Linked DNA regions of Sporocytophaga myxococcoides. The main gene of each other region encodes a partner of the protein of the gene in region 2 in a complex. Links are inferred from orthologs where the notes say so. Each region holds a gene or a part of one and is shown on either strand. Other genes may lie near its edges.

What was found.
Region 1: the proteins of metK (region 2) and groL are in contact, whole or in part, in a cryo-EM structure (PDB 8P4O), measured with the Escherichia coli proteins. The link is inferred for Sporocytophaga myxococcoides from one-to-one orthologs.

The regions. Positions count from the first base shown.
Region 1 is NZ_BBLT01000001.1:341,821-352,992, forward strand. The notes cover bases 1,205-4,168. They hold groL (chaperonin GroEL), read right to left. Parts: upstream 3,521-4,168; coding sequence 1,889-3,520; downstream 1,205-1,888. Other genes in these bases: MYP_RS01490 (hypothetical protein), read right to left, coding at 1,407-1,781; MYP_RS01500 (co-chaperone GroES), read right to left, coding at 3,578-3,859; MYP_RS01505 (hypothetical protein), read left to right, coding at 4,116-4,168. Also shown: MYP_RS01485 (POT family MFS transporter), read left to right, coding at 1-1,129; more of MYP_RS01505, read left to right, coding at 4,169-4,832; preprotein translocase subunit SecG, read right to left, coding at 4,921-5,277; MYP_RS24665 (hypothetical protein), read right to left, coding at 5,284-6,498; MYP_RS01520 (LptE family protein), read right to left, coding at 6,522-7,067; MYP_RS01525 (sigma-54 interaction domain-containing protein), read right to left, coding at 7,103-8,374; tRNA (N6-isopentenyl adenosine(37)-C2)-methylthiotransferase MiaB, read right to left, coding at 8,392-9,849; MYP_RS01535 (L,D-transpeptidase family protein), read right to left, coding at 9,937-11,172.
Region 2 is NZ_BBLT01000014.1:76,129-87,279, reverse strand. What follows is about bases 3,973-6,915. They hold metK (methionine adenosyltransferase), read right to left. Parts: upstream 6,112-6,915; coding sequence 4,834-6,111; downstream 3,973-4,833. Other genes in these bases: MYP_RS23500 (SAM-dependent methyltransferase), read right to left, coding at 6,197-6,915; MYP_RS23510 (HU family DNA-binding protein), read left to right, coding at 4,474-4,746; MYP_RS23515 (PD40 domain-containing protein), read left to right, coding at 3,973-4,110. Outside these bases: MYP_RS23520 (NAD(P)/FAD-dependent oxidoreductase), read left to right, coding at 1-968; more of MYP_RS23515, read left to right, coding at 982-3,972; more of MYP_RS23500, read right to left, coding at 6,916-6,925; MYP_RS23495 (DUF2905 family protein), read left to right, coding at 6,964-7,191; MYP_RS23490 (alpha/beta fold hydrolase), read right to left, coding at 7,183-7,947; MYP_RS23485 (pyridoxine 5'-phosphate synthase), read right to left, coding at 7,951-8,664; MYP_RS23480 (GatB/YqeY domain-containing protein), read left to right, coding at 8,742-9,194; MYP_RS23475 (CvpA family protein), read left to right, coding at 9,204-9,734; MYP_RS23470 (anthranilate synthase component II), read left to right, coding at 9,731-10,303; MYP_RS23465 (alpha/beta fold hydrolase), read left to right, coding at 10,356-11,114; MYP_RS23460 (CBS domain-containing protein), read left to right, coding at 11,111-11,151. UniProt on the Escherichia coli protein: Catalyzes the formation of S-adenosylmethionine (AdoMet) from methionine and ATP.

The DNA.
Region 1 (11,172 bases), on a different replicon or contig from region 2:
TCTGGGAGCTTTGCTATCAGACATTTTATGGGGAAAATATAAAACCATCATTTCTCTTTCAATAATATACTGTTTAGGTCATTTGGCTTTATCTCTGGATGAAACCAGGCTTGGGCTTTCCTTTGGTTTGACAATGATAGCAATTGGTTCAGGAGGAATAAAGCCTTGTGTGTCTGCAAACGTTGGAGATCAATTTACAGAGGAAAATAAAGACTTATTACCGAAGATCTTTAACTATTTTTATTTATCAGTAAATATGGGAGCTTTTGTTTCAACCATTTTTACACCTATTCTTTTGAGGAAATTTGGACCTTCTATAGCCTTTGGTGTTCCCGGGGCTTTAATGCTTTTAGCTACTGTTATATTTTGGTTAGGTAGATCAAAATACGCAGTTATCCCTCCTGTTGGTTGGAAAAAATATAAAGAAGAAATACTTAGCAAGGAAGGAATGAACGCAATGGGAGGACTAGTGGTAATATACCTTTTTATTGCAGTCTTCTGGTCATTGTATGAACAGACAGGTTCTTCATGGGTAATTCAAGCAATGAATCCTCATATGATTAAGTCATTTGATCTATTTGGATATTATCAATTTGAAATCCTTCCTGATCAGGTTCAGGCCTTAAACCCGATTTTTGTCCTTATTCTGGTGCCTCTATTTGACCTTGTTGTTTATCCTTTTCTAGGAAGATTCTTTAAACTTACATCATTAAGAAAAATTACAATTGGAATGTTTATATGCGCCTCTTCATTTGCCATAGTTGCTTTCATGGAAACAAGCCTTTATGCAGGAAAGGATATTTCAATTTTATGGCAGTGTTTCGCGTATTTGATACTTACAATATCAGAAGTAATGATTTACGGAACTGGGTTGGAGTTTTCATATACTCAAGCTCCCAATAATATGAAATCTCTTATTATGGGCTTTTTTCTTCTTTCGGTTTCTTTGGGAAGTTTGTTTACAGCTTTGATAAACTGGTTCATTCAAAATCCGGATAAAACATCCAAACTGGCAGGACCGGCATATTTCTGGTTTTTTAGTGGTTTGATGTTAATAACTGCCATTGTATTTATTTTTGTAGCCCTTAAGTATAAAGAGCGATCTTATGTGCGCAAGGCAGTTGCTTAAATCCTTGAAGTTTTTTTAATTTTCTGATAATGATTTGTTTACATACTCTTTCTAGATTTGCAATTAATAAATCAAACTGGAAAGAGTATGAGTATGAAGTTTTTAAAATCGACTTTGCCCGACTTTGATCTTCTGACAATGTTGATGGTTATAGGAGCAGCTATTCTACTTAGTTTAAGATCACTTTAAACTTCAGATAGCTTTAAGAAAAAGATAATTTGTTACCTTAATTTGGAATAAGATAAGCAGATTATTTATGATTATTTTCAGAGGTTTCTTATTTGCAGTTATTTATTACCTTCCGGATATATCTGAACATGATATATTCTTCACTTTCCTCATCTTTTAGATGAACAGCGTCTTCTAAATCTACTATAACTCTGTTTTTTATGAATTCTGTGCGGAGAAATTTGGAGACATTCTCCCTGATATAAGCCCTTTTTTCTTCTTCCGTATGAGAAAGAAATTCTATATAGACCTCTTTTACAAGCTTTAAGCCTCTTTCAGGGCTTAGATTTTTAAGAAGAGTGAAACATGAAAGGTTGTTCAACTCTTTTTGGGATACGATACAATCACAGTCCGCAATGCTTAAATGCAAATAAGCAAGGAAATGTTCGTAAACCCAATTCATCGTCACATTTTGATGAACCATAAACTTAAAAGGTTAACATGGCAAATTTAATCCTTTTATAAATAACAAAAAAATACCTCTGTTAATTTAACAGAGGCATTTTTATTATTGTTTTGGTAAAGAGGGTATTACATCATTCCGCCCATTCCGCCGCCCATGTGAGGCATTGCAGGAGCAGCTTTATCTTCCGGCTGATCTGCAACAACACACTCAGTAGTAAGAAGAAGAGCAGCAATTGAAGCAGCGTTCTCAAGAGCTAATCTTGTAACTTTGGTTGGGTCAAGGATACCAGCAGCAAACATGTTTTCATATCTGTCATCACGTGCATTGTATCCATAATCACCTTGTCCTTCTTTTACTTTCTGAACGATTACAGAACCTTCAAGACCTGCGTTGAATACGATAGTTCTTAATGGAGCTTCGATTGCAGTTCTGATAATTTGTACACCTGTAATCTGATCTTCGTGAGATAGTTTTAAATTATCAAGTGCTGCACTAGCTCTGATAAGAGCTACACCACCACCAGGGATAACGCCTTCTTCAACAGCAGCTCTTGTTGCATGTAATGCATCATCAACTCTGTCTTTTTTCTCTTTCATTTCAACTTCAGTAGCGGCACCTACATAAAGGATAGCTACACCACCTGAAAGCTTAGCAAGTCTTTCCTGAAGTTTTTCTTTATCATAGTCAGATGTAGTAGATTCGATCTGAGCTTTGATTTGATTAACTCTTGCTTTGATTTCTTCTTTTTGACCTGCACCGTTAACAATTGTAGTATTGTCTTTGTCAACAATGATTTTTTCAGCAGTACCTAAGAAATCAAGAGTAGCGTTGTCTAGTTTGAATCCTCTTTCTTCAGAGATTACAGTTCCACCTGTTAATGCCGCGATATCCTCAAGCATTGCTTTTCTTCTGTCTCCAAATCCTGGAGCTTTTACAGCAGCAATTTTCAACGCACCTCTGATCTTGTTTACAACAAGAGTAGCAAGAGCTTCTCCATCAAGATCCTCAGCAATAATCAACAATGGTTTTCCTGTTTGAACTACTTGTTCCAATACTGGAAGCAATTCTTTCATTGAAGAGATCTTCTTGTCATAGATAAGGATGAAAGGATTGTCAAGATCAGCTTCCATTTTATCTGCATTGGTTACAAAGTAAGGAGAAAGGTATCCTCTGTCGAATTGCATACCTTCAACGATCTTTACTTCTGTCTCAGTACCTTTAGCTTCTTCTACAGTGATAACTCCGTCTTTGCCAACTTTATCCATAGCATTGGCAATCATTTTACCAATTTCCTCATCGTTGTTGGCAGAGATGGTAGCAACCTGAGCTACTTCCTGAGAGCTTTCGATTTTTTTAGATTGTTTTTTCAGATCAGCAACGATAGCTTCTACAGCTTTGTCGATACCTCTTTTAAGATCCATTGGGTTTGCACCTGCTGCTACGTTTTTAATACCAGCGTTGAAAATTGCCTGAGCAAGCACAGTAGCAGTAGTAGTACCATCACCAGCAGCATCAGCTGTTTTAGATGCAACTTCTTTTACAAGTTGTGCACCCATATTTTCGATTGGTTCTTTTAATTCAATGTCTTTAGCAACAGAAACACCATCTTTGGTAACTGTTGGAGCACCGAATTTTTTGTCAAGGATTACATTTCTTCCTTTTGGTCCTAATGTCACCTTTACAGCGTCAGCCAATGCATCTACACCTTTTTTCAGTTTTTCTCTGGCTTCTGTATCGAAAAATATATTTTTTGCCATGGTATTTTTAATTTTTTTTGGTTTTTGTAATTGATTTGCTTTTAGACAATTAAGTTGTTAAAGAACTGCGAAAATATCAGCTTCGCGCATCATAAGATACTCTTTGCCATCTATGGTGATCTCAGTGCCTGAATATTTACCATAAAGAACAGTATCTCCTACTTTTACAGTCAGAGGCTCATCTTTTTTTCCTGTTCCGATAGCAACTACAGATCCTCTTTGAGGTTTTTCTTTAGCTGTATCAGGAATAATGATACCAGAAGCTGTTTTTTCTTCAGCAGGAGCAGGTTGGATTAAAACTCTGTCTGCTAGTGGCTTGATGCTTAAGTTGTTACTCATTTTGTTAAAGCGTTTAATTTTATACGTTTAAAAGTTATTTAATTTCTTGGATACTGCCAGCTCTGCATTTCCTGTGCCAGAGGTAAAAAGCTGAACATTTGTCAGTGAGTGGTGAGGCATTTAAACAGAGATCTGCCTTTTTTGTTTTAAGAACTGTCATTTTTTCATTTGTTTTTTTGAGGAGAATTGGATAAATTATTTAAAAGCTAACAAAATGGCATTCTAACCGTATAATTAGTATAACTTTTTTGGGATTATGAAAGAGTTAAATAAAAACTGGCTGACAGAAGGACTTATAGATTTTGAGTATAAAAAATATATGCTCCTCGCTTACCTGCAAGATGTGAAGGGAAGCTTTAATGAAAAAAAACTTTATCCGTTTCTTTCTGATCTGCTTTTTCACTATCAAAATCTCCTGCGTTTAAAGGAAAATAAACAGCTTCTGAAAGAACATTTTCCAAAGCAAATTTCCAGTGCTGATTTTGAAAAGCTTGAAATCATTTATGAAGAATTGGTAAATGATGACAAGATTATGAGGGAATTGGAGGAAATCGTAATGTTTGCATTGCCTAAGCTTAAGGATCAGTTGGTGGAGGGGAAGGAGATTTATGAAGAGATTGAAGACATGCTGTCAATAAGTCCGATAGGATTGTCTCCTCTTAATTTGGATGCAGGATACCTTTTGTTTCACACCAATAACAGGAGCGAAACCCGGGTCTATGAATATCAGGTTACATTATTTCAAACTGCTGAAGCCAAATACAGAGGTATTCATACTCATTTTGTCGAAAATATCAGTAAGACAATAGGGAATACATATGAAAATATTAAACTGGAGTTGATTAAAAAGTATAAAAAGTTGCCCAATCCCGCTACTTTTCTTGTTAATTCAAAATTTAGCTATCCCTTTGAAGAAACTGTAATGCCAATTACCAAGAGATTGTTGGTTAAAAAACTTTATTCAGAAATTTAATTAAAGTGATTAGACCCAATGAATGTATATAAATAAAAAAGCCTCTAAATCAGAGGCTTTTTTATTTATATACTTTTTTATATTAACATTATTGAGCCGAATCATTTGTTGCAGGAACTTTTTCCTGACCTTCACCCGGCGCTTTAGGCATTAATTTATTTCCTTCCTGAGCTCTTTCCACATTCACGCTGTTAATGCCTCCATCATTTTCTTCTATATTGTTTTTATAAAGAAGATTGACGCCAAGACAAAGAACAACCAGGCCTATTGCAAACCCCCAGGTTAATTTTTCAAGCAAATCCCCAGTTTTTTTAACTCCCATAAATTGAGTAGAACCACCTGCAAAGTTTCCGGAAAGCCCACCACCTTTAGAATTTTGTGCAAGTACCAGAACAACAAGGAAAAAACAGGCTATAAATATTAAAACCGTGATAAAGATTTCCATTATAAATTATTTTTCGTTTTTTAATTCATTAATAAGGCCTGCAAAGTAAGTACTTTTTTCAGGATTTTTCAAACTTAATTGTGTGTAAATATCAATGGCTTTCTGAATTTTACCTTGTTTTATTAAAATTTTAGCAAAATTTTCAGATACCAATCCTTTAGATTCTACACCCGACTTCGCGGAAAGGTCTTCCTGTTCCTCGGCAATAGTTCTAGGATTTAAAGGGGGAATGGTAGGATCTTCTTTTATAAATTTATCTATTATATTCTCAATTTGCTTTTTATCAAGTTGTTTTCTCCCTCTTTCCAGGAATTCAAGATATTGTAGGTGCAAATCAGCATCTTTATTGCTGATTTCCTCATTATCAATATTCTTCTCAATGATCTTTTTCTCCAGAAAAGCGTTTTTCTCTTCTTCTTTCTTTAAAAAAATTTCAACCTTTTCCCAAGGGAATTTTTCAATGTTGATTTTGTTTTTTCCTTTAAATGCCTCTTTCTTCGATAGTTCTTCCAGGATTTTGTCTTCGGGGAAAGCGTACTTTTTTTCAGGCATTATAGCCGATGAGGCAGATGGAGAAGGAGTTTCTCCCTTTGCATTAGTATCAGGTGTATTATCTCTGGCCGCTTCTTCTTTCAGTTTTCTTAAATTCTGCAGATTTTTCTGCAGGTCTTCGAAAAACTCTTTTGAGTTGGTAATGACCTTGCCTGTAGGGATTGAAAATTTTTCAGGTTCAGGCGAAGTTTCGTCTTCAATTTGAGGATGAATTTGATTTTCATTCTGAACTGAAGTTTCGTTACTTTTATGAGATTCAGAAATTACCTTGTTATTTTCCTCTTCAGGAATGTTAATCGCATCCTGGGCTGTTTCGCTAATGGCAATGTTTTCTTCTTCGATTTCTTCAATAAGTACTTTTTCTTCAAGAAGATTTTCAGGCGCCGGTGCCTGAATTACAGGAGCGAAAGATTTATTATCTGATTTAAAAGAGTACCTGGAATGATGAATTATCTTTTTTAGGTTTTTCCTGTCAAAAGAATAGGCCGCTGCTTTTCTGATTCTTTTTTCAGCAAGCATATTGTCTGTTTCATAGGAAGCCTTGGCAAACAGGATATGAGCTGCCTGGCAGTAAGGAAATATTTTCACGACTTCTTCCAGATCTTTAAGATCTGTAGAAGAAACTTCCGTGGAGTTTGTGATTAAATCTATGAAACGTTGCTTATTCAATATTTATCCGGGTGTTTTAAATTTTACCAGTTGGAAGTGGTTTTTGTAAAGATATCCAATACTATCTGGTCCAGCATCTTATTAACTAATGATCCTTCTACCTGTGATAACGTCTGATTGGCAGGAAAGTCGCCACTTGTAGGAGGGCTGGTGAAGACATTGGTGAAACTGGCTTTTTCATCCAATGTATTAATAAATTTTACTTCAATTTTTATAACCAATCTGTTGATTCCTGCAATTTCATTTGACTGAACACCAACTGGTGTAACGTTATAACCAACGATTCGTCCTTCCAGTTGCCAGTCTCCATTGCTTTTTACTAAAACAAGATTAGAGTTTTGCTGATAATAGCTTCTTAATTTTTCGGTGAAACTTTGAGAAAGATTAGGAGGGCCATTACCTGCGTCATTTGGAAAATTCAGGATAGAAATATTTTTGACTTCCGGAGGAATTCTTCCATCAGTAAAGGAATATACACCACATCCTGTAAGAAAAGAAAGAATCAAAACCAGCATAAGAGCTTTGATGCTTAATCTGAACAGATTTATGGCAGAGGAAAATTTATTCATGATACTATATTCAAAATTCTTTTATTAAATCAAAATTATTCTTCGATTTCATACTGCTTTAATTTCCTGTACAGTGTACGTTCGGAAATGCCAAGGTCACGTGCAGCATTTTTTCTTTTATTATGATTTCTTTTAAGTGCCTTTAAAATCATTTCTTTTTCCTTGTCTTCAAGTGAAAGAGATTCTTCTTCCGGCTCTTGTATTGCATCCTCTATTTTTTCAATTTCAATTGGAGCATGGTCATGTATGTGCTCTTCTGTAGTAGGAGGTAGCAGAAATTTAGCCTGGCGTTGTTCTCTGGGATAGACCTCTTCGGTAATACCAGTAAAGAGATCAGGATGATCTTTGATCATTTGTGAACCATAATTTTCATTTTGAAGAAGTTCAAAAACCAGTTTTTTTAACTCTGTCATGTCTTTCTTCATGTCAAAGAGAATTTTATACAAAATATCTCTTTCTGAAAAATCATCTGTTTTATTCTTGTCTTTATTGTAAACGGCAGGAATACCACTGTGAGGCTCAGGTAGGTATTTTAATAAAGTTTCTTTAGTGATATCTCTGTTAGTTTCAAGAACGGAAATCTGCTCTACTATATTTTTAAGCTGACGAATATTACCAGGAAAGCGAAAATTATTAAGTGCAACCTTTGCTTCATCATTGAGTCTGATTGGCTGCACTTTATATTTATCGGCAAAATCTGAAGCAAATTTTCTAAATAGTAACTCTTTATCGCCTTCACGATCCCTTAATGGAGGTACGAAGATAGGTACCGTATTCAGTCTGTAATAAAGGTCTTCCCGAAACTTTCTTTTCTCCACAGCCTCAAACAGGTCTACGTTGGTTGCAGCTACTACTCTTACATTAGTCTTTTGTACTTTGGAAGAGCCAACTTTTATAAATTCTCCGTTTTCAAGTACTCTTAGTAGTCTGGCTTGTGTGCCCACAGGCATTTCACCGATTTCATCCAAAAAAATTGTACCACCGTTGGTCACCTCGAAATATCCCTTTCTCGCCTCATGAGCTCCGGTAAAAGAGCCTTTCTCATGACCAAATAGTTCTGAATCTATGGTTCCTTCGGGAATTGCTCCACAATTGATGGCAATAAATTGTCCATGTTTGCGTGCGCTTAAGGAATGTATTATTTTAGAAAAGGATTCTTTTCCGCTTCCACTTTCTCCGGTGATTAAAACAGTCATGTCGGTGGGTGCAACCTGAATAGCAACCTGTATCGCATGATTTAAAACAGGAGCATTACCAATAATCCCAAATCTTTGTTTTACGCTTTGTATTTCTTCATTCAGATTCACGGATCCTCCCTTCGATTTTAATTACTGATTTTTGTTGAAGAGGGAATTATTTCTATAATTTCCCCAAAAAGAGTGGCAAGTGAACAGTCTGTTACAAGGACGTTCACGTAATCACCCATTTTGCAGTCTCCTTTAGGAAACACCACAACTGTATTTTCAGAATTCCTGCCTTTATATTCCAGATTTGATTTTTTTGATTCTCCTTCCACGAGCACTTTGTGTACTTTACCCAGAGCTTCTTTGTTTCTATATAAAGAATGTTCTTGCTGCAGGTTGATTACCTCATTAAGACGCCTCATTTTAGTCTCTTCCGGAATATCATCGGCATACTTTTTCTGAGCAAGAGTACCCGGCCTTTCAGAGTATGCAAACATATAAGCAAAATGAAACTTTACTTCTTCCATGAGGGATAATGTTTCCTGATGTTCCTCTTCTGTCTCTGTGCAGAAGCCCGTAATCATATCAGATGATATGCCACAGTCTTCTCCAATGATATTTCTGATGGCTTTTACTCTGTCAAGGTACCATTCTCTGGTGTAAGTACGGTTCATTAGGTCAAGTACTCTGCTGTTACCGCTCTGAACAGGCAGGTGTATGTAGTTACAGATGTTTTCATACTTTTTGATTGTATAAAGTACTTCATCTGTAATATCTTTGGGGTGTGAAGTTGAAAATCTGACTCTCAGATCAGGGCTGATAAGCGCTACTTTTTCAAGTAACTGAGCAAAGTTTACCTTTTCACTTCCATCCTCAGACTGCCATTTGTAAGAATCTACATTCTGACCAAGAAGGGTAACTTCTTTATACCCTTGTTCTACAAGTTCTATAGTTTCTTTTATTATAGAATGAGGGTCTCTGCTGCGTTCACGTCCCCTTGTAAAGGGAACGACACAAAATGAACACATGTTGTCGCAGCCCCGCATAATGGAAACGAATGCACTGACGCCATTTGAATTTAACCTTACAGGACTGATATCCGCATAAGTTTCTTCTTTTGATAAAAAGACATTAACAGCTTTATTACCTTCATCTGCCTCGGCCATTAAATTTGGAAGATCTCTATAAGCATCTGGTCCTATTACCAGATCAACAATTTTTTCTTCTTCCAGGAATTTAGCTTTTAACCTTTCCGCCATGCATCCTAATACTCCGATTGTCAGAGATCGCTTTCTTTTTTTCAAAGCATTGAATTGGGCAAGACGGTTTCTTACCTTTTGTTCAGCATTTTCTCTGATCGAACAGGTATTTATAAAGATCACATCAGCAAGTTCCATGCTGTTGGTTGTATCAAAACCATTTTTATGCATAATAGAAGTTACAATTTCGCTGTCAGAGAAATTCATCTGGCAGCCGTAGCTTTCTATATATAATTTTCTTTTATTACCTGTATTTTGTTCAAGGCTAATTCTAGGTAAATCACAGGCGGCTTTTTCCTCTGCTGTCATTGATTCCTTATGATTGATCCTGTCTTCCATTTTTATAAATTCTTTTTGCAAAGATAAGAAATTTATTCCAAACTGACAGATTGGCAGATTTATTATTTATTAATCTGAAAATCAGTATTAAAAGTTCAATTCATCTATAAGTTTCTGATCCAGACCATAAATATCTTTTCGGAAATGGACATTTTCGTTGCTATCCATCCAGGTCGTGAAGTATACAATGTAAACAGGTACTTTTTTCTTGAGTTTCATATATACTTCCTTATCCATTTCGAGGAGTTTGTTAATTTCTTTCTCTTTCCACATGCCTTGTTTTTCTAGAAGGTATTGAGCCAGTTTCATCGGTTCTTCCAGACGAATGCAACCATGACTAAATCCTCTTTCCTTCTGTGTGAAAAGGTGTTTTGCTGGCGTGTCGTGAAGGTAAACGTCGAAAGTATTAGGGAATAAGAATTTCACCTTACCAAGAGGATTTTCAGGTCCTGGAGTTTGTATAAAGGTTAAATTGAAGTTTTGTTCATTGATCGAATGCCATATTATGCTATCTGGATGAATAGGGGTATTTAGTTTATTGCTCATAAATACCTGCATATTGTTTCTGGTTAGATATGCGGGATCTTTTTTCTGCAACGGAAGTAATTCTTTAACCGCAATACTTTTTGGTACATTCCAGGAAGGATTAAATACCAGAAACTGAATTTCATTTGAAAATATTGGTGTATGTGATAATGTCTTTCCTACAATGACATTCATTTGCCATGCGTGTTTATTTTCTTCATATACATGTAGTGCAAATTCTGGAATATTTATGGCGAGATACAAATCACTTCCTTTTTCCGGTAGCCATCTCCATCTTTCCATATTGGCTGAAATTTGTAAAATTCTTTTTTCAACCGGAATATTCAATTCATCTATAGTGTAAGAGTCCAAAATACCTGTAGTTTCAAGGCCGTGGCAGAACTGGAATTTTTTTAAAGCAAATACCAGAGTTGAGTCAAAATAATTGCTTGTATCAGCTTTTAATACTTTGCTTTCGAATGCAAGACGATAGCGTAGTTGTTTTATGATTGAAGAAGTATCGCCGGGTTTAATTTTATAAGTGCTCTTGGTAATATTACCCCAGCCCCCTTGACGAGCTATTTTTCTGTATTGAATAAGGGTTTCCTTTAGTAGTTTGTATTGTCTATGCAAAGGATGAAATTTAGATGCAGAAAAAGTGCTGTCCAGCTCTGCTTTGAGAATGGACATAAGGAGTTCTCTTTCGTTTATTGTTTTTTTTGTGATAAACCAATCGTACTTTTCGGGATTATTAATACCTGCCCAGATCTTCCGTGCATATTTAAAAAAAGTTATGGA
Region 2 (11,151 bases):
TTATCGACGGAGGGGAAAATAACTCATCAAAAGTAGCGGCAGGAATTTTTAATCCGATTACGGGTAAGAGGATGGTTAAGACCTGGAAAGCAGAGCAATTGTTCCCGTTTTTGAATGAATTTTACCCTGAAATGGAGAAAGATCTCGAAGCAAAGTTTTTTTATCCATTGCCTATTTTCAGGCCATTTGGCTCTATTGAAGAACAAAATCATTGGGTAAGTAATTCTGATGAAGCATATAATAAATTTTCAAGGGTGGTTACCTCATCAGATGATTTTCCTATTAATAAAAACAAACATTTTGGCGGTCTAAGTCTTTTTAAAGGAGGTTATGTAGATACAGTAACATTGCTTTCAGCAGCACTCAGATATTTTGATAAAAGGGAAAGCATTATCAGTGAAAAGTTCAGTTGCTCTGACCTGGTATTTGAAAATGAAGGTATAAGGTGGGGAAATTACAAGGCAAGAAAAGTTATTTTCGCTGAAGGTTATCTGAATCAATTTAACCCCTATTTTAATTGGATCCCATATATCCCTGTGAAAGGGGAGGTTTTAACTTTAAAAACTCACTTCCCTTTGAAACAGATTATAAGCAAAGGAGTATTTGTAGTTCCGTTGTATAATGGAAATTTAAAGGCTGGGTCTACATATGATTGGAAAGACTTGACAGATGAGGTTACCCAAAAGGCCAGAGAGGAAATTGAAAATAAATTGAAAGATCTTGTAAGTTTTGATTTTGAATATGTAAGACAGGAAGCAGGAATTCGGCCATCTACGAGTGACCGAAGACCAATATTAGGATTACATCCCCAATACCCACAACTGGCAATATTTAACGGTTTAGGTACAAAGGGAATAAGTTTGGCACCATATTTTGCAGAGCAATTATTTTCTTTTTTAGAAGAAAATAAATCTCTGGATAATGAAGTTAATATATCTAGGTTTGAATCATTCTTTCACCGCCATTGATGGCTAATATATTATGCGTTTTATTTATATCTGGTTCCTCTCATTGTTTTTTGTATCAAATGCTTATTCTCAGGCTTACATAGATCAGTTTGGCAAAAACAGAATCCAATATAAAAGTTTTAAATGGAGGGTTTTTACAACTCATAACTTTGAAATCTTCTATAACGAGGGAGATATGGAGCTTGCTCAGAGTGCTGGAAGGTATGCTGAGGAAGAATTGGAAAGAGTTATTGAGCTTATTGGTTTTACTCCATATGACAGAATTAGGATGATTGTTTATGCTTCTCCTCAGAAGAGTGAGCAAAGTAATATTGGATTGGGAGAGGATCTTGTGGTTGTTGGTGGTAATACAAGCTTTGTGAAATCTAGAATTGAAGTATCTTACAAAGGAAGCCAGGTAGATTTTAAAAAGGAAATTACATATGGCATTACAAAAATACTTCTGAATGTAATGATGTATGGAGGAAGCCTTAAAGATGTAGTACAGAGTTCATATTTGCTAAGCTTGCCGGAGTGGTATATTAGAGGACTTGCAGCTTACGTTGCTTATGGTAATTCTCCATATATGAATTCTCATGTGAGAGGTGCACTTGAGAAAAAAAAATATAAAGTGCCAGCGGCCCTGACTGGAAGAGAAGCTGAACTTGCCGGTCACGGTATCTGGAATTATATTGTTGAAAAATACGGTCTTTATACTGTACCTAATCTTCTAAACCTTACTCGTATTGTAAGAAACGAAGAGGCCGCCATTGAGAGTACGCTTGGAATTCCTTATTCAATTTTTTTAGCCGAATTCAGAAATTTTTACTTGGGTATAAATAACAATCTGAAAAAAGAGTACAAAGAACCTCAGGATGATAAATATTTAAGATTAAATTCCTCTAAAAAGAATGCTTTAAGTGCAGTAAAGGTTAATTCTAAGGGGAATAGAATGGCGTTTGTGAAGTTTCAGGATGGAAAATATAAGTTATTTGCGGTTGAGATAACAGACAAAGGGAAACAGGAATCAAGTACTATAAGAAAGGGGGGGACCAGAAGTGCGCAACGCGATTTTGATGTACATAATCCCACATTTACCTGGAAGTCAGATGATGAACTTGCTTTTATCTATACCAAAAGCGACAAAACGTATTTGGAAATTCACAACCTGAAAACCAGAGATAAGGTAAAAAAGAAGATTACTTATTTCAAACATGTTTTTGATTTTGCTTTTTCAGAGGATGGAACAGCGATAATATTCAGTGCAGATAAAGATGGGCAAACAGATTTGTTTTTAATGGATAATGCCCGTGGAGGAATGAAGCAAATAACTAATGACATCTTTGATGACCTGTCTCCTTCATTCTATGGGACAACTAAAGAAATAATATTTGCCTCGAACAGAAGTTCCGATACACTGATACTGCCTAAAAAGGAAATTTATAAGCCCTTAGAGCAATATTCGTTATTTAAGTACAATGGGAGTAATAAATTAGTAAGACTTACTAATGATATCAATGTAATGCAGCCAGTATTTGTAAAATCTTCAAATTCAGTTTTGTTTATCTCAGACAATGATAAGATTGATAATTTATACGGCCTGAACTTAACCGATAAAAAGTTATCCAGAAAATCAGCTTTTTTATATAATATTAAATCATTCCATATATCAAGTGCTAACAATAATCTGGTTACTATAAACAGGGTTGGAGGAAAAGAAAGAGCTTACTTTTTTCCTCATTATAACCTTGATTCAGTTTTTACAAGACTAGAGCCTTCTACAAGAATTGATGAGAAAACTGACGATAACATTACAAGATCTGAGAAGCAGGAGTTTGAATACAATTCGAAAGAAAAAGTTAAAGAAATAAATTTAGATGATTTCAGATTTGAGTCCGAACTGAAAGATACTATTAATAAAGGAAGGGTTGCGGAAATTCCATTAAGGCCAGAACTTGCCGATACTAATAAAAATCAATTGCAGAAAAGAACATCTTTTCTTGGGCCATATCCATATAGAAACTTTTTTGGCATTGATAATGTCATTTCAACAATACTAATTGATCCATTAAGAGGACTGGGCATATTACTTGAAGGCCAAATGTCAGATGTTCTTGGCAATCATAGAATAAACGTTGGAGCTTTTGGGGTTGCTGATTTAAAAACTAATAATATATTCGGAGAATATATTTATCTGAAGAAGAGAATTGACCTCAAAGTCAGGTATGATAGAAAAAATTTGTTTGCCTCAAATGAGTCGACGTCTTCTCAGATTTATACTTTGAATAAATTAACATTTACTGAATCATATCCTTTCTCTGTCTATTCCAGATTAAGTGTAAGTCCGTTTGCGGCTTTTACGAGAAGAGCTGTTACTGAAACGACTTCTAAGGATATTACCCAAGGATATCAGGGACTTAATCTCAGCTTTGTTTTTGATAACACCATAAAGCTAGGTTTGAATATGATTGAGGGAACAAGGTTTATTCTTAGTGCAGAGCAGTATGTAGCTAATGGGACTTCTTCGAACAATTTTGGTAAAATTAACCTTGATCTGAGAAGGTATCAGAGAATTTATAAAGAAATTGTTCTGGCAGCGCGTGTTGCTGGTGGATCATTCACTGGTAATGCAAAGAAAAACTTTTTACTTGGTGGAATGGACAACTGGTTGTTTAATTCAACTGACAATTCATCACCTAACAGTCCTTTAGCTATATCTCAGTTTAAAAATAACTCTGATTTACTTTTCATTGAATATGCAATGCCAATGAGAGGTTTTATTTATAATTCACAGTTTGGTTCACGTTATGTGCTGATGAATGCTGAGTTAAGAATACCATTCAGAGCTATATACAGACAGCCAATATCTTCTTCATTTTTAAGAAATTTTCAGTTAGTAGCATTTACAGATGCTGGATCAGCCTGGACAGGTGATACACCTTTTAGTAAAAATAATAGCATTAACACTACAATTGCCGGAGGAAACGGAAACCCTTTTACGGCTCAGGTTAGAAACTATGTGAATCCATTCCTGGTGGGCTATGGACTTGGAGCCAGAACTTTATTATTGGGATACTATGTAAAAGTAGATGTAGCTTGGGGAATTAAAAATAATGTAGTTCAGTCTCCACTATTGTATTTTACTTTTGGATATGATTTTTAATATCCGGATATATGATTTTATAGCATTTATACTGTTCATTTAATAATACTACTTTTTCGCCATAAAGCACTACTAATGAGTGCTTTATGGCGATTTTTGTTTGTTCGGAGTAATTCTACTTAAGGCTTTTTAAATTCTCCCTGGATTCCTTTGTGGATAAGGAATTCAAGTTTTCCACAACCTGTAACCCTGTTTCGACGTATGTTTTCATTTTTATATTACCTGTATACCCTATGAATACTGCACATTAAATGAAAAAAGTTATCAACATTTTGATATATTTTTGTGTAAAACTATTGTACAATACTGGAATTCATATAATTTTGAGATAAGATTTTAAACACAAGTTAAATTTTTAAAAAAATGAACAAAGCAGAATTAATCGACGCAATCGCAGCTGAGTCAAAACTTACTAAAGCTGATTCAAAAAGAGCACTAGATGCATTCCTAAATGCAGCTTCTAAAACTCTAAAAAAAGGAGATAAAGTTATCATCATTGGATTTGGTACTTTCTCTGTAGCTAAAAGAGCAGCAAGAACTGGTAGAAACCCACAAACTGGTAAAACTATTCAGATCAAAGCTAAGAAAGTTGTAAAATTCAAAGCAGGTGCTGATCTAGCTAAAAAAGTAAAATAAATAATTAAAAAAGCTTAAGGTAAAAAATACAGGCTTTATTAATTTGAATTTAAATAAGAAGGGCTCCAATTAGGAGCCCTTCTTATTTTACTTGATTTTGAATTCTTTCTTTACAGCTTCTACATGATCAAGTTTTTCCCACGTAAAGAATTCAACTTTTTTATTAACGATTTTCTTTATCTCTGTTTTCTTCTTGCCATCATCTTTCACCTCCACATAAGAAAGCTCGACTTCTTTTGTAAATGGCTCTCTTCCCATATGTCCGTATGCTGCAGTTTCAGAGAAGATAGGGTTTTTAAGGCCTAATCTTTCAACGATTGCTTTTGGTCTCATATCAAAAACATTTAATACTTTAGAAGCAATCTGTGCATCGGTCATGTTTACTTTTGCAGTTCCGTATGTATTTACAGTTAAAGAAACCGGTTTTGAAACTCCTATTGCATAAGCCACCTGAACAAGAATTTCCTCAGCAACTCCTGCAGCAACAAGATTTTTAGCAATGTGCCTTGCTGCATACGCAGCACTTCTATCAACTTTAGAAGGATCTTTTCCTGAGAATGCTCCACCACCATGTGCACCCTTACCTCCGTAAGTATCAACAATAATTTTTCTTCCTGTCAATCCTGAATCTCCGTGAGGGCCGCCAATTACGAATTTACCGGTTGGGTTTATGTGGAAGATTGTTTTACTGTCTATAAGTTTTTTCGGAATTACAGAAGGTATTACTTCATTAATCATGTCATTTTTGATCAATTTTAACATATCAGCATCTTTACCGAAATCATCGTGCTGAGTAGAAATGACTATGGTATGAACTCTTTTGGGCTTCCCATTATCACCATACTCAATGGTTACCTGAGATTTTGCATCAGGACGCAGGTAAGTCATTTTCTTACCTTTTTTTCTGATCTCCGCAAGTTTTTTTACCAGTCTGTGGGAAAAAGCCAAAGCCATAGGCATATATTCCGGTGTTTCTGTCGTAGCATAGCCAAACATCATTCCCTGATCACCCGCTCCCTGATCTTTGTCAAGACCTTCGCCTTCATTAACACCTTGCGCTATATCTGGAGATTGCTGGTGAAGCGCTGTAAGTATACCGCAAGAGTCTGCTTCAAACATGTACTCTGCTTTGGTATACCCAATTTTCTTAATAGTATCTCTTATAATATTCTGAGTGTCAATAGTAGCCTTTGTAGTAACTTCACCGGCAACTACAACTAATCCTGTAGTAACCATCGTTTCACAAGCAACTCTTGAATGTGGGTCCTGCGCGAGGATTGCGTCAAGGATTGCGTCTGAAATCTGATCAGCAACCTTATCAGGGTGACCTTCCGACACAGATTCTGAGGTAAATAGGTATGACATTATTTTTTAGGTTTAAAGGTATCTTTTTAAGAATAACTAATAATCAAAGTTAAATTAAAATCCATTAACACAAAAAACTTAAAGTTCAGTTTCTTCCGAAAAACAGAAATACGGCAGGTCTTTTATTAAGATCTGGCAAGTTTCCTTTCCACTCTCCAAGATTTTTTGTCTTGATGTATTGCTGAGGCCCAGTAATGTCACATGCTATACAAAGTTGTGTTTCCGGATTTCCATGGGCAATTACATCTTCTAAAAATTTATTATTTCGGTAAGGTGTTTCTATGACTATTTGTGTTGCTCTTTTCTCCCAGGCTTCGCGTTCAAGAGCTTTAAAAGACCTAATTTTTTGCTCTTTATCAATTGGAAGATACCCTTTAAAACAAAAGTACTGGCCATTAAATCCTGATGCCATCAATGCCATAAATATTGAAGATGGACCAGGAAGTGGAACTATGTTCCATTTTTTTTTATGCGCAATTGAGACTGCCAAGGCACCTGGATCAGCTATTCCCGGGCAACCAGCTTCAGATAATACGCCGATATTTTTCCCTGAAGGTATGGTATCAAATAATTTCACCGCCTCTTCTTTAGTGGTATCTTTATCAAGTTGATAAAAAATAAGATCTTCTATTTTTCGCCCTGTTTTGAGTTCACTTATATATCTTCTTGCTGTTTTGATGTTTTCCGCAAAATAATAATCAGTTTCTTTAATAACCTCCAATATTGCCGGAGCCATCATCTGAAGAGCAGTACCTTCTGCCAGTATCGAGGGAATCAGATATAATTTTGAAATTTCAGATTTGGGAATCGACATTGTATTTATATTTGTTAATCAATTAAACTGGTGAAATAATGAGTGACTTTCAAGGATTAGGGAAAGGGTTGATTATTGGTGGTTTTATATTTATCGTAATTGGATTGATTTTATTGTTTTCTGATAAAATACCACTACTTGGCAAACTCCCGGGAGATATTGCTATTAAAGGAAAAAACTGGTCATTCTATTTTCCTCTGGCAACAAGCATTTTACTTAGTATCCTTATTTCGTTAGTCCTGTTTGTTATTCGAAAACTATTCTGAATCAAACTCAAGAATGAGGTTGATAAATTCTATAGGTTTTTCAGCATGAATCCAATGACTTGCCCCCTCAATTGTTTTTATAGTAGAATTGGGGAAAATTCTTTTAATAATTGGCTCATCGGTTTCTTTTATATAATCACTCTTGCCTCCTCTGACAAAGAGAGTCGGCGTGTTAATCACTTCTGAATCATTAATTCCTGCACCTACAAATTCAATCTGTTTAGTGATTACGCTTAGATTTATTTTCCATTTGAAATGTCCATCTTCATCCCTGCCAAGATTTTTTAAAAGAAATTGTCTTGTAGACAAATCTTTTATGTGTGCTGCTAACTGATTATCAGCATCTGTCCTACTTTCAATTGTTTCAAGATTGACGCTGTTCAATCCAGCTAATATGGTCTGGTGATGAGGTGCATAATATCTCGGTGCAATATCAGAAACAACTAGTTTTCTTACCAATTCAGGATATTTCTGAGCTATTTTCATACTAGCCTTTCCTCCCATGGAATGGCCTACTATAAATGCATCCTGAAGAGCATGATCTTCTATAAATTCTTTGATGTCATCGGCAATTACATCATAATTCATTATGTCACTCCAGGGAGAGTTTCCGTGATTTCGTTCATCTATAACATATACATGATATTTTTTTGCCAATTCTTTAGCTACGGAAAATAAATTGTCAGAAGATCCAAAGAGCCCATGCAATAGAATCAAAGGCTTTCCGGTACCTAAATCTTTATAATATAATTTCATTCTTTAGTTTAATTCTTTAAGGTACATTTGAATTGTATTCTCCAGGCCAAAATAAAGGGCATCGCAAATGAGTGCGTGCCCTATTGAAACTTCATCAAGGTTAGGGATATTATCTTTTAAATATTTTAAATTTTTAAGGTCAAGATCATGTCCGGCATTGAGCCCTAGCCCAAGAGAAGCAGCTTTTTTAGCTGCGATAATATATTCAGAAATAGCCTGATCCTTATTCATTAAAAAGTTTTTAGCATAAGGTTCGGTGTAAAGTTCCACTCTGTCTGCCCCAGCTTCTGCAGCCCCTTCAACCATTTGTTCTACCGGATCTACAAAGAGACTTACTCTTATGCCCTCTTCTTTAAAATCACGGATTACATCTCTTAAAAAGTCTTTATATTTTAACGTATTCCAGCCTGCATTGCTTGTTATAGCCCCCGGAGGATCAGGTACAAGCGTTACCTGATGGGGCTTTATTTCTTTTACAAGATCAATGAATTTTCCTTCAGGATTGCCTTCAATATTAAATTCTGTTTTAATCACTGCCTTTAAAGCATAAACATCTGCATATTTGATATGTCTTTCGTCTGGTCGTGGGTGAACTGTTATTCCTTGAGCCCCAAATCTTTCACAATCCAAAGCCACTTGAATCAAATCGGGGTTATTACCTCCTCTGGAATTTCTCAATGTGGCTATTTTATTTACATTAACACTTAATCGGGTCATTGTTTTTTCTTTTTCTGAAAAATAATTTGACTATTTTTGATGACAAATAAATCCAATATTCTATTAAATTTCAAAACATGAGTTTAAAAGAAAAAATCGATGCTGATATAAAATCAGCAATGCTAGCAAAAAACAAAGATGAATTGCGTGCATTAAGAAGTATAAAATCTCTTATTTTACTTGCAGAAACTGATAAAGGGGCTCAGGGAGAGGTTTCTGCGGATGCTGAAATTAAGCTTTTGACAAAGGCAGCCAAACAAAGAAAAGAATCAGCAGAAGTTTATGCTGGACAAGGAAGGGCAGATTTAGAGAAAATTGAGCTTGATGAATTAGCTGTAATTGAAAAATATTTGCCTAAACAGCTTTCTGAAGATGAAATAGCAGCAAAACTTAAAGAAATAATTGCAGAAGTTGGCGCTAAAGGCCCTGGAGATATGGGAAAAGTTATGGGTGCTGCAACTAAGGCTTTTGCAGGAACAGCAGATAATAAGGTTGTTTCAGCATTAGTCAAATCATTGTTGAGTCAATAGGGAATAAAAGTGGAAATCTTTGATATAGTAGTTATTCTGATTCTTGCACTTGGAGGATATGCAGGATATAAAAAAGGACTGTTATTGGAAGTAGTTACTTTCCTCGCATTTATAATTGCGGTGTTATCTGCATTTAAACTTCTCAAAGAAGGAATGAATTGGTTGCAGCCGTATATGAAAGATTTCCCTCAAATGCTTCCTTATGTTACATTCACGTTAATCTTTTTGTTGGTTTTTATCGGAATATACTTTTTGGGAAAATTCTTAAAATCAATATTAGATTATACTCTGCTTGGGGTATTTGATAGTGCAGCAGGGGCATTTGTTGGTGTATTAAAAACCGCTTTCATAATTAGTCTGTTCATTTGGTTGACAAGCGCAGCCAAGCTAGAGTTTATTTCTAAATATGGACAAAAATCATTTGCTTATCCTGTGCTAGCTTCTTTTGCCCCGAATACCATCCATTTTGTAAGCTATATTATACCTTTTCAGGATATTTTTCCAGCTTTGAAAAAGATACTTGAAAACCAAAAGGCTTGATAGTACTAATTGATAATTTAGATTCGTATACATATAATCTTCTTCATCTTTTTCAAAAGCAGGGTGTAGCTTGTAGATGCTTGCGGATAGATGAAATTGAAAATCTTGAAATCCTGAATTCTTTTTCGGGAATTGTCTTGTCTCCCGGTCCTGGAAATCCCAAAGATCAACAACTGCTTCTTTCTGTCATTGAAAAATACTGGATGCACAAGCCAATATTAGGAATATGCCTTGGGCATCAGGCAATCGGATATTTTTTTGGTGCACAAATAATGAAAATGGATAAGCCTATGCATGGTAAGATTTCATTAATAAAAGTGAAGCATAAGGATAAAATGTTTGAAAATATTGATGATGAGTTTAATGTAGTTCGATATCATTCTTTAATTCTGGGGAAATTGCCACCTATGCTTAAAGTTTTGGCGGAATCAAAAAATGAAGAAATTATGGCAATTGGTCATAAAAATTACCCGATTTATGGGTTACAGTTTCATCCGGAGGCAGTTTTATCTGAAAATGGTGAAAAAATTATTCAAAACTGGCTTAGTTTATCCTTTTCGATAAAGTAATATTTCAAACTTTGTTTTAATTTGCACGTTAATAAAATTACATCTTCACATCATGACTTTTACAGTTAAGCAAGAAAAAGAATTCAAATATATTGATGAAGGTAAAGGCGAAGTTCTTTTACTGCTACATGGGCTTTTTGGAGCGCTAAGCAATTGGGAGGGAGTAGTTAAAGAGTTTACATCTAACTACAGAGTCATAATTCCTTTAATGCCTATTTATGAAATGCCTGTTAGGTCAGCAAGTGTAGAAGGTTTGGTTACTTTTATAGAAAAGTTTGTCAACTTCAAACAGTTAAGCGATCTAACCTTGTTGGGAAACTCACTAGGTGGGCACGTAGGTCTTGATTATACATTAAAAAATTCATCCAAAGTCAAAAGGTTGGTTTTGACTGGAAGCTCTGGGTTATTTGAAAATGGAATGGGTGGGTCATATCCCAAAAGAGGTAGTTATGAGTATGTTAAAGAAAGGGTGGAATATACCTTTTATAATCCCTCAACTGCTACTGAAGAGCTTATTAAAGAAGTGTTTGACATAACAAAGAGTATTCCAAAATGCATGAATATTGTGGCTTTGGCAAAATCTGCCCAAAGGCACAACATGGCGAAAGACGTTCCGAATATTAAAATTCCAACACTGTTAATTTGGGGGCTAAATGATACAATAACACCACCATTCGTTGCTCATGAGTTTAACAGGTTAATAAAGAACTCAGAATTACGGTTTATCGACAAATGCGGACATGCTCCAATGATGGAAAATCCTGAAAAGTTTAATGCTTTTGTTCACAAATTCCTGGAGTCTACCGTATGATTGCCGAAGAACTTATAAACCAGATGATTCCGCCATT